DNA from 3 places in the Caballeronia sp. GAWG1-1 genome. Region 3 is predicted to be linked to each of the others. Evidence: predicted binding sites of a transcription regulator. Region 3 holds the regulator's gene; each other region holds the start of a gene.
The links. Region 3 encodes LexA, which represses DNA repair genes until DNA is damaged. Its sites were predicted from a motif close to ACTGTATNNNNATACAGT; they were not measured.
Positions count from the first base shown of each region.

Region 1: the regulator LexA is predicted to act here: its motif matches at 2,080-2,097, upstream of NCT03_RS29970 (CppA family protein).
Region 2: the regulator LexA is predicted to act here: its motif matches at 1,902-1,919, upstream of dinB (DNA polymerase IV).

Region 1 covers NZ_JALQDB010000045.1:15,119-18,382, forward strand. Annotated here, with positions in the region: gene NCT03_RS29950 (DUF1003 domain-containing protein) at 1-133, shown strand, start outside; gene NCT03_RS29955 (hypothetical protein) at 585-980, opposite strand; gene NCT03_RS29960 (hypothetical protein) at 1,005-1,145, opposite strand; gene NCT03_RS29965 (nucleoside 2-deoxyribosyltransferase) at 1,252-1,755, opposite strand; gene NCT03_RS29970 (CppA family protein) at 1,781-2,065, opposite strand; gene NCT03_RS34220 (ProQ/FinO family protein) at 2,449-2,943, opposite strand.
Region 2 covers NZ_JALQDB010000030.1:47,656-50,919, forward strand. Annotated here, with positions in the region: gene NCT03_RS20620 (TauD/TfdA dioxygenase family protein) at 1-482, opposite strand, end outside; gene dinB (DNA polymerase IV) at 637-1,803, opposite strand; gene NCT03_RS20630 (ATP-binding protein) at 1,978-3,153, opposite strand.
Region 3 covers NZ_JALQDB010000011.1:139,864-143,127, reverse strand. Annotated here, with positions in the region: gene cysT (sulfate ABC transporter permease subunit CysT) at 1-228, opposite strand, end outside; gene NCT03_RS07125 (sulfate ABC transporter substrate-binding protein) at 368-1,402, opposite strand; gene lexA (transcriptional repressor LexA) at 1,672-2,349, shown strand; gene NCT03_RS07115 (hypothetical protein) at 2,510-2,836, shown strand; gene NCT03_RS07110 (DUF2939 domain-containing protein) at 2,995-3,264, shown strand, end outside.

The DNA.
Region 1 (3,264 bases), on a different contig from region 3:
GCTTGAGGAGCTTCGACGCGATCTTCCTAACGTACGGGATCGGCACGACGAGCATGCGGAAACCCTCCAGGCGGCAACCAATCCAGATGCCGTTTTAGAGGCAATTGCGCAAAGAAAAGAGCAGCAAGAATGAAGATGCTGCCGCCCTGTATTTTTTCATATGAGGGGAGTTTGTTGATGGGAGTCAAGATCGCACGAGTTGAGTTGCATTCAGCAAGGCGACCAATACGTTCAATCTAAAGACGGATTGACTGGTCTGTGACTTCATCAAGGCGCTTCTTTGGGGAAAGGTCAAGCAAATTGCTGACTTGCTCGTTGGTGCTTCCCGCTGCGATATGCCGGCGCCCATACGTGTTCCGAAGGAGACGGGGACTCATGTCGGCCGCCGTCACTTTGATATCGCCCAGCGCGCTTCTAACGCACTTTCCTAGGGTGTCGTCTTTCCTCGGCTTGCCCGTTGCGGTTGCCACGAACAGGTAGCGAGTCGAGCATGCAAGCAACCGCCGGGCTGAAACGTACTCGCGAAGAACATCGACGCAGAACGGCTCAAGTGGCACACGCCGACGATGCGCGGTCACGTTTCTCTACATACACATCAGGTCGAAGACCGGTGACGTCCAGGCCATCGAGATCAAGTTGCCGGCATTCGGCCGATGTAATACCCGAACCCAGAAAGAGGGCGACGATCGCCACGCTTCGAAGCTGTTTGAACGGAGCATCCGCTGGCTCGACGCACCACCTTGCAGGCGTTTGTCATCGGTCTCCGAAAGGAAGACTGGGGTCGGCTCGTCTTCTGGCCAAGCCTGGCCAACGAGCATCAACGAAGGAGGGTTGTCTTTGCGAACCTCCATTGCTACGAGGTGACGTGAGACGCGATCAATGAGCTTGAGGTAGCGAAGCTGGGTCGTCGTATCGGGACGCGCGTCGTGGGCAAGCGCGCTGAAAAAGGCGTCGAGCTCTGCCGAGCCGAAGGTGGCCACCGTCTTGCCGTGACTCGCAAGATGTCAGTGGAACCGCAGGAACATCGATTGATGCTGAATGATTGACTGCTCACCGAATGGGCACCGGCCGGCACCGACGGCGTCGTTTCGCTGCCATTCGTCGTACGCCGCTTGCGGATCGGTCAGCCAATCGAGGTTGTTCATAAAGTAGATATACTGATGTTACGCTTTATCCAATATATACGAAGCTCCGCTTCGCAAACCCGGTAATCAAACCGGGGGCTACCCGGCATCGCTGAACTTCTTCATCTCACTCAGGCAATCTCCTGGACCGCCTGCTACCAAGCGCGCGGAAATGGCTAAGGAGATTGACGCTTAGGCCAAAATTCTCAACAACGTATCCACGCGCGCACACCGGCAGGGAAGGGGCGGGATCGCACGTTTCAACGATCTGTTCGACAAGCGATCGAGCGTCAAATCGATACGCCCATACAGGCTTGCCGAGTGCGGCCGCAAAACCAACGTCAAACGCTGTCCCGCTATCTGGCTCACTGAGTCCCCGAAAATCGTTCAGGTTTGCCATGACCACGTCAGCGGATCGGATGGCATCGATGTTCGCGCGACAGATCCATGCCGCCTTCGCAGCGGGTCCCAGATTTGCCGGTGCTTCGCAGTCGAACGGATAGATCTTAAGAAAGCCTTCCTCTCGACACAGCCCTATAGGTAATCTCCATGATCTACTGCATCGATACGGAAGACGTCGAATCCAGCAAGATACACGCGCAAGGCGCCCGCGGCCTTCTCGAAAGGGCACGTTGCGCGGCTTCCAATCCAGTCGGTTAAAAAGAAGCGGCAATCAACTGGCGCGCTGGCTGCTCGGGGCGTGAAGGATCCGGTAGATGTCGGCGAGACACCGCTCGCTGATCGCGGCATTGCGAACGGCAGCTTGGACAAATCGTGGCGGCGTCAGTCGCAAGAGCCGGCAGATCGCGGACAAGTACGGTTTCCCGCCCAGCGTCGCGCAGCGCGTTGCGCGCTAATATCGCCGCATCGCCAACCTGGCTGCGTAACCACGCGAGCACCAGTCGATCGCGCTCATTTTGAACCCGCACCCACTGTTCCATATAGCCTCCGAAAGACTGTATGAATATACAGTACTTTTCGATAGTTTAGTTTGGTTGGGAGTGCAAGCCTGTGCTACAAAGCCTGTTTGCCGATACGTGGCCAAGTGGTCGCCGAACAGTGGCAGCAACGCGAACAGGCCAATACACAACGGTTTGGTGCGCCCTCCTCTTGGTATACGTCAAATAAAGGGTAAATAGCTAAACTACCATAGTGCTGCGACATGTGCAGAAACCCGTGCCTATGATAATTAGATTCATAAATTCCAAGTTTGACCCATTTCCGGCAATATTAAAACAAAATAATCGTGGCATTAGCAATTATATTCGATGTTGATAAATTGCCTTATGTCAAATTGTTTCTTAATTGTTGTGGATGTGGTCGGTCAACGCGGTCGACCATGTCGGCTCTTCGCAATCTGCTCCCGCCTGCGGGCGAGCCGCGTATTCTCCTGACATGCACCGTACTGTGCTTCGGCAGCGGTGACTACACCCGTGATTGCGCCGTTCAGATTCACGCGCGCATTACCTTCCACGAGACACGTCCAATAGCGTTGTCCCCGACACCACGCCTTGAGACCATTTCGAACGTCTCGTTCGCTAAGTCTAAGCGACACTGCTTGCGCAAGCACATCCTTGAGGATCCCAACCTTGAGAGGAATCTTCGGAGCGGGACTACGTGGAAACGCGTGCGGGAAATGCCGTTGCAGCGTAGTCACGGCGCGCGCGGCTGCGTCAGCGGAAGTTCGCGGTGGCTTCGCTGGCTTACTGATTTCCCGTGTAACGGCCACCGACGATGACGTCGTGCGCGGAGCAATCGTTTTGCTGCTTTCGCCTTGGTTCAAATGCGCTTTGAGCGCAGCGAGTTGTTCGAATCCCATCGTGTGTTCCTTAACTCAGTCTGGTAATTTTACCAGTCGTATTCAAACATCGCCGCCGCTAGTCCGCGGCCTCACCGTCACCGCTTTGGCGATATCTCTCGCACTTCATGCCTAACTCTCGACGCTCTCCGCTGCATCCTAAAAATGTATCGAGGTCCGGGTCATCGCGCCCGAGCAAGCCTCCACTGACGGCGACACTCCCCACCAGATTTATTGCGCCGCGTACCGCGTGGCCCGCACCGAGATATGTACCGCCTGCAGCGCAGCGGACCAAGGCTGGACAGATGTTGCATATGTTGCATTTATTGCGTTTATAACGTA
Region 2 (3,264 bases), on a different contig from region 3:
GTATGCTCCGCGCGGCGTCCTTCGACTGCGCGACGCAGATGCTCGGGCAACGTATCCCACGCAAGATGCTGATTCGAAAACAGCGTATCGCCGCCAACTTTCGGCAACTCCTGCGCATGCAGCAGTGAGCCGAGACTCGGCGTTTCCTTGTACGAGAGGTCCGAGTGCCAGAAGTGCCCGGCATCGCCGAGACCGATCGGCTTGCCGTTTTCGAGCACGTTGGAAACGATCAGCACTTCCGGATGCCCGGCGAGCGCGAACTGCTTGAGCACGTGAATTTGCAGCGGCCCGAAGCGCTTGCTGAACGTGACCTGCTGTTCCGGCGTGATGCGCTGGTCGCGAAACACGAGCACGTGATGATCGAGATGCGCGCGATGAATGCGCGCGAAATCGGCTTGCGAGAGCGGCTTGCTCAGATCGAGCCCGATGACCTCGGCGCCGAGCGGCGCGTCGAAGGCGCGAATCTGAATGGATTCGTCGATGGATCGATCGGCGGCTTGGGGCGAACTTTCGAGGGTCGGTGCGAGGGTCGTCACGATGTTCTTGAACGGCGCAAAGACAGCCAATCTACTTCGTCGCAGCCGTGCCGCCAACGAACGATCCGCGATTTGCTTATTCCCTTTGGCGCTTAACGCCTCAGTCGAACGGCAGTTCCACTTGAATCGGTTCGATGAAGCCGCCGTCCTCTCCGCGCACGCTCAACGCGCTCACGCGCACGCCGAGTAACCGCAGCCGTCGATCCAGCGTAATGCGCTTTACGCATTCGGTAGCGGCGCGGCGAATCTCGACGGGGTCGTCGGTGGAAACGGGAATGGTCAGATCACGCGTGAGCGTGCGGAAGTCGTCGAAACGCAGCTTGATGCCGACCGTCCGGCCTACGTAACCTTTGCGCTGCAGGTCGTCGGCGACTTTCTTGCACAGCCCCGTGAACGCCTCGGAGAGCTTCGCGCGGTCGTTCTTCGGATGCAGATCGCGCTCGAACGTGGTCTCACGGCTCATCGACTTCGGCTGCGAACTCACGACCACGGGCCGATCGTCCTGTCCCTGCGCGATACGCGCGAGCCATGCGGCGTAAGTGCCGCCAAAATGCATCTGCAGAAATCCCAGGTCGGCGGCGGCAATGTCACCGACCGTTTCGATACCGAGTGCCGCCAGCCTTTCGCTCGCCTTGGGCCCGATGCCATTCACCTTGCGCGCCGCGAGCGGCCAGATGCGTGTGGGGAGATCGTCCATCGTCAGGATGGTCAGGCCGTCGGGCTTGTCGAGCTCCGAGCCGATCTTCGCCAGCAGCTTGTTCGGCGCGATGCAGATCGAGCACGTAAGCCCGGTGGCTTCGTGCACCGCGTCCTTCATGCGCCGGCCGATGCTCGCGGAATCGCCCGGCATGTCCGTCACGTCGATATAAATCTCGTCGATGCCGCGATTCTCTATCTGCGACGTGAACGCCGCGACGGCTGTCTTGAAAAGCCGCGAGTAATGGCGATACGACTCGAAATCCGTGGGCAGAAGAATGGTGTCGGGCGCGAGTTGCGCGGCCTTCATCATGCCCATGGCCGAGAACACGCCGAACTTGCGCGCTTCGTAAGTGGAGGTGGTGACGACACCGCGCCCCGCGTAATCACGCAGTTTTCTGAAACGGCGCGTGCCGTCGGCCAGCGTCTCGGGAATGGCATTGCGTCCGCCGCCGACCACCACCGGCTGGCCGCGCAGTTCGGGATAGCGCAGCAATTCGACGGAGGCAAAGAACGCATCCATGTCCAGATGCGCGATACGGCGAGGCGTGGGCGTGGCGGGCGTGTCCATTGCCTAGAACGGACGCGTGCCGACAAGGCCGAAAGACGACGACGTGCGAAGGACGTGGCTAAACATGCGCGGGCGCGAAGAACGCGGAAAATGCGCATACTGTACATTCATACAGTGATTCGCGCTAGTCTGCCTTATGTCCCTAGCGGCGCTCGGCGCAAATCCGCAGCCCGGTCAGCCAAGACTGCTTAAATTGCGAATCAGGTAGTCATTGAACATCGGCACGGTGAACGCGATATCACCATGGGACGGACTGTAGATCATGCCTTTGTTGATGATCTGCGCGCGGCGAGGACCGAGACTCTGCGGGGTTTCGCCGAGCGCATCCGCAACGTCGGACGAACGATAAGGGCCACTGCCTAATTTCGCCATGGCAATGACGTATTCGCGTTCCTTGGGCGTCAGGCGATCGAAGCGAACTTTGAAGAACCCTTCGTCCAGACGCTTGAGCGTTGTCGACTCGGCGCGCCTTGCGTCGCTTACGGTAATCGTGTCGCCGACGGCGAGATTCCAGGACTGATGGCCCCACTCCTGCAGAAAGTAGGGATAGCCTCTCGTCTTGAGGAAAATCTCTTTCAGAGCAGCATCGTCGATACCGGCGCCTTCGTCGTTCACTGGTTGACGGATCGCTGCCTTGGCATCGTCCTCAGGCAGAGCACCGACCTCCGGGTAGTGAAATAGCCGCTCCGCATACGATTTGGCTTGTCCCGACAGGGCCGCGACCTGTGGCAAGCCGGCGCCGAAAAACAGCACGGGCAAGCGCGCCTGGTTGATCTTGTGCAATGACACGATGAGAGCGGCTAGGTCTTTTTCGCTTAGGTACTGGACTTCATCGATCAGGAGCGTCCAGGCTTTACCGGCAGCTTTAGCGGCCTCGCCGATACGCACGAACAGTTCTGGAAGATCATTCTCGAGGTCGCCGCTGTCCGCGACTCCTACTTCGGGATCCACCGCGATCGAGACATCGCCATATTCCAACTTGAATGCGGAGGCAAACGACCTCAACGCTCGCAGCGCGTCGTAAGTCTTCGTCTTGGCATTCGCGGCGACGGACAGTTTTCGAAGCACTTGATGCATGCGTGGCAGCAGTTGCTCACCCAACGATTTGTTCTCGGGCGCCTCGATCATGGAAGTGACGTGGCCACGCTGAATAGCGAGCGCTTCGACTGCGTTGAGCAGCACGGTCTTGCCTACGCCGCGTAAGCCCAGGAACATTTGCGAACGGCTAGGCTTACAGAGCACCGCGCGTTCAATGGCGATACGTGCGTCCTCGATGATTGCTTCGCGCCCAGCGAGTTCGGGCGGCTGGCTACCGGCGCCGGGCGCAAATGGGTTCCGAACCGGATCCATGACTATGACTCTATAACAATATATAGCGAAGTATATCTTGACTACCTTATACTTTCCTATATTTCGCTAGATACAGCACGTGGCACTAGTGGCCTGCGGTTGGCGGCGCGA
Region 3 (3,264 bases):
GTTGATGACCGCCCCGCCGAGCGCCGCCGTGAAAGTGAGCCGATACGACGCCAGCACACGCGGCCCGGTGACGGCGCGAACGAACTGCGCCCAGTCGAGCGTCGCGGTCTTGGCGAAGGTCGCCGCAAGCGGAATCAGCACCACGAGGCTCAGGTAAGCCACCGTGATGCCGATCGTCAGCCCGAAGCCGGGTAACGCACTCGGCTTTCGGAAAGTGAACGTTGTCATCTTTGCTTCATCCTTGATCGTCCTGCCTTCGGCGCCCGGGGGACAAGCGCACTGTTTTTTTGTCTCGTCATGCGCGGCCGTCTTTGCGGCCGCTTTCATTGCGACTCGAGCGCCTCGCGGCGCCCGGTCTCTTGCCTGCTTACTGCGGCTGATAGATCGAATCGAACACGCCGCCGTCCGCGAAGTGCGTCTTTTGCGCTTTGGTCCAGCCACCGAAGGTGTCGTCGATGGTGTAGAGCTTGAGCTTGGGGAACTGCTTGGTCAGCTCGGCGGGCACCTTGTCCGAACGCGGACGATAGAAATTGCGCGCCGCGATCTGCTGGCCTTCGTCGCTGTACAGATACTTCAGATACGCTTCGGCCAGCTTGCGCGTGCCGTGCTTGTCGACGACCTTGTCCACCACCGCCACCGGCGGCTCGGCCAGAATGCTCACCGAAGGAACCACGATCTGGAACTTCTCCGGACCGAATTCCTTGAGCGACAGGAACGCCTCGTTTTCCCATGCGATCAGCACGTCGCCCTGACCGCGCTGCACGAAGCTGGTGGTCGCGCCGCGTGCGCCGGAATCGAGCACGCCTGCGTTCTTGTAGAGCTTGGTCACGAACTCCTTCGCGGTCTCTTCGTTGCCGCCGGGCTTGTGTTGCGCATACGCCCACGCCGCCAAATAGTTCCAGCGCGCGCCGCCCGAGGTCTTCGGGTTCGGCGTGACGATCGACACGCCCGGCTTGGTGAGATCGTCCCAGTCCTTGATGCCCTTCGGGTTGCCCTTGCGCACCAGAAACACAATGGTCGACGTGTACGGCGATGCATTGTCCGGCAGACGCTTCTGCCAGTCCGTGCCGACGATGCCCTTGGAGGCGAGTGCGTCGATGTCGTAAGCAAGCGCAAGCGTCACGACGTCTGCCTGAAGCCCGTCTAGAACCGCGCGCGCTTGGCCACCAGAACCGCCGTGAGATTGCTTGAAAGTGACCGTTTCGCCGGTGTCCGCCTTCCACTTCTTCGCAAAGGCCTGGTTGAAGTCCTGATACAACTCGCGCGTCGGATCGTACGAGACGTTCAGAAACGACGTGTCCGCGTGCGCGGTGGCCGAGATTCCGAAACTCGCCGCCGTGATCGCCAGCGCGGCAAAGAGTTGTTTCGCGCCGCCCTTCAATCCAGCCCTGATGCTATGCATTCCCCGTTCTCCGTCTTATCGAATTGACGGAATCAGTCTAAAGGCGAGCTTATATGATTAGAAATAATTGTTTCTCACTTTTTTAGATGCAAAAGTGCTAAAGCGGGTTATTTCGTGGTTTGAGAGGCAAGTAGAGACGGTTCGAGCGCGCTGCAGCCTTGTCAGCAAAGGATCTAGCGACGAACTTCAAGTAAAGCTTGAAAAGCGCTAAATACTGTATAAAAATACAGTCATCTGTCCATCCATACAGTGCGCCGAGGCTCCAGCAAGTGACCAAACCCTCAAAACTTACCGCGCGACAGCAGCAAGTGTTCGAGCTCATCCAGCGAGCCATCGACCGCACGGGCTTTCCGCCCACGCGTGCCGAAATTGCTGCCGAGCTTGGCTTCAGCTCCGCGAACTCCGCCGAGGAACATCTGCGGGCACTGGCGCGCAAGGGCGTGATCGAACTCGCGGCGGGTTCGTCGCGTGGCATCCGCCTGCTGGGAGGCTCCGCACGCATCGACCGTTCGGACGACCTTCCGCATCAGTTCACCTTGCCGCATCAGAGCATCATGCAGTTGTCGCTTCCGCTGGTCGGGCGCGTTGCGGCAGGCAGTCCCATCCTTGCGCAGGAGCATATTTCGCAACACTACGCGTGCGACCCTGCGTTCTTTTCGGGCAAGCCCGACTATCTGCTGAAGGTGCGCGGCTTGTCCATGCGCGACGCGGGCATTCTCGACGGCGACCTGCTTGCCGTACAGAAGCGCAATGAAGCGAAAGACGGGCAGATCGTGGTCGCGCGTATTGGCGACGACGTCACGGTGAAACGCTGGAAGCGCCGGCCAGATGGCGTGGAATTGGTCGCGGAGAATCCCGACTACGAAAACATCTTCGTGCGCTCCGGCAGCGGCGACTTCGCGCTGGAAGGAATCGCGGTCGGGCTCATCCGCTCCGGCGAGTTCTAACGCACGACTCAAGCGCGCGGCGCGTCAACATCGCCGCCCGCTTCGCCTCCTCGCCCTCGCGCGACGCGGCACGTTTCGAAAATTACAAGCATGACGGCCACCGCTCGCGGCGTGCCGCGGTGCGTCCTATCGTCTGTCGTCCGCCGTCTGGAGAGTCATCATGGAACGTTTCGCCCGTTTGCTGCCCTTTCGTCAGTTTGGCCGTCTGCGTCATTTGCGCTCGCTGATCTCATGCGCCGTGGCGCGACCTGAAGCGGCGCCCGATCTCTTCGACGAGATGCCCGCGTTGCCGTCGCGTCAACCCGCCTTCGCCCGTGTGTCGCTCAATAGCGCGGTGCATGCGGAATCGGAACAGCGCGCGCCGGTGCGGGTGTATCGCAGTGAGTCGCGGGTAATCATGGTCGGCAATATCGGCGAGGTGTCGCGCATGATCGACCGGTGTATCGACGAGGAACGCGCCGGCGTTAGCAGCGGCATTCTGGCCTGAGGGCGGTCGAGCGTTTGTCGAGTGAATCTGAGTTATGTGCAATGCAGGCAGTCCGCAATCTATCGGCTGCAAGGAATGAAGCTCGGGATATATCCGGCGTGAACATGGTCAATCGTTCTTTCATGTCACCCATGTCACGCCGGGGGTCGTTCCTTCGCATGTCCCGCACTACGCGTTATCTCGTCGTCACGCTCGTCATTCTCTTCATCGTTGCAGGGTTAAGCCTTGTCTATGCGTCGCCCTATATCGCACTGAAGCGCGTCAAGCACGCGGCCGATGCGCGCGATGCACAGACCGTCAACGAATACGTCGACTTCCCCGCACTGCGTGAAAGTCTCAAAGAGCAAGTCGGCGCACTGCTGACGCGGCGCGTCGATATCCAGAAGAGCGGCAATCCGCTCGCGATCATCGGTGCAATGATCGGCGCG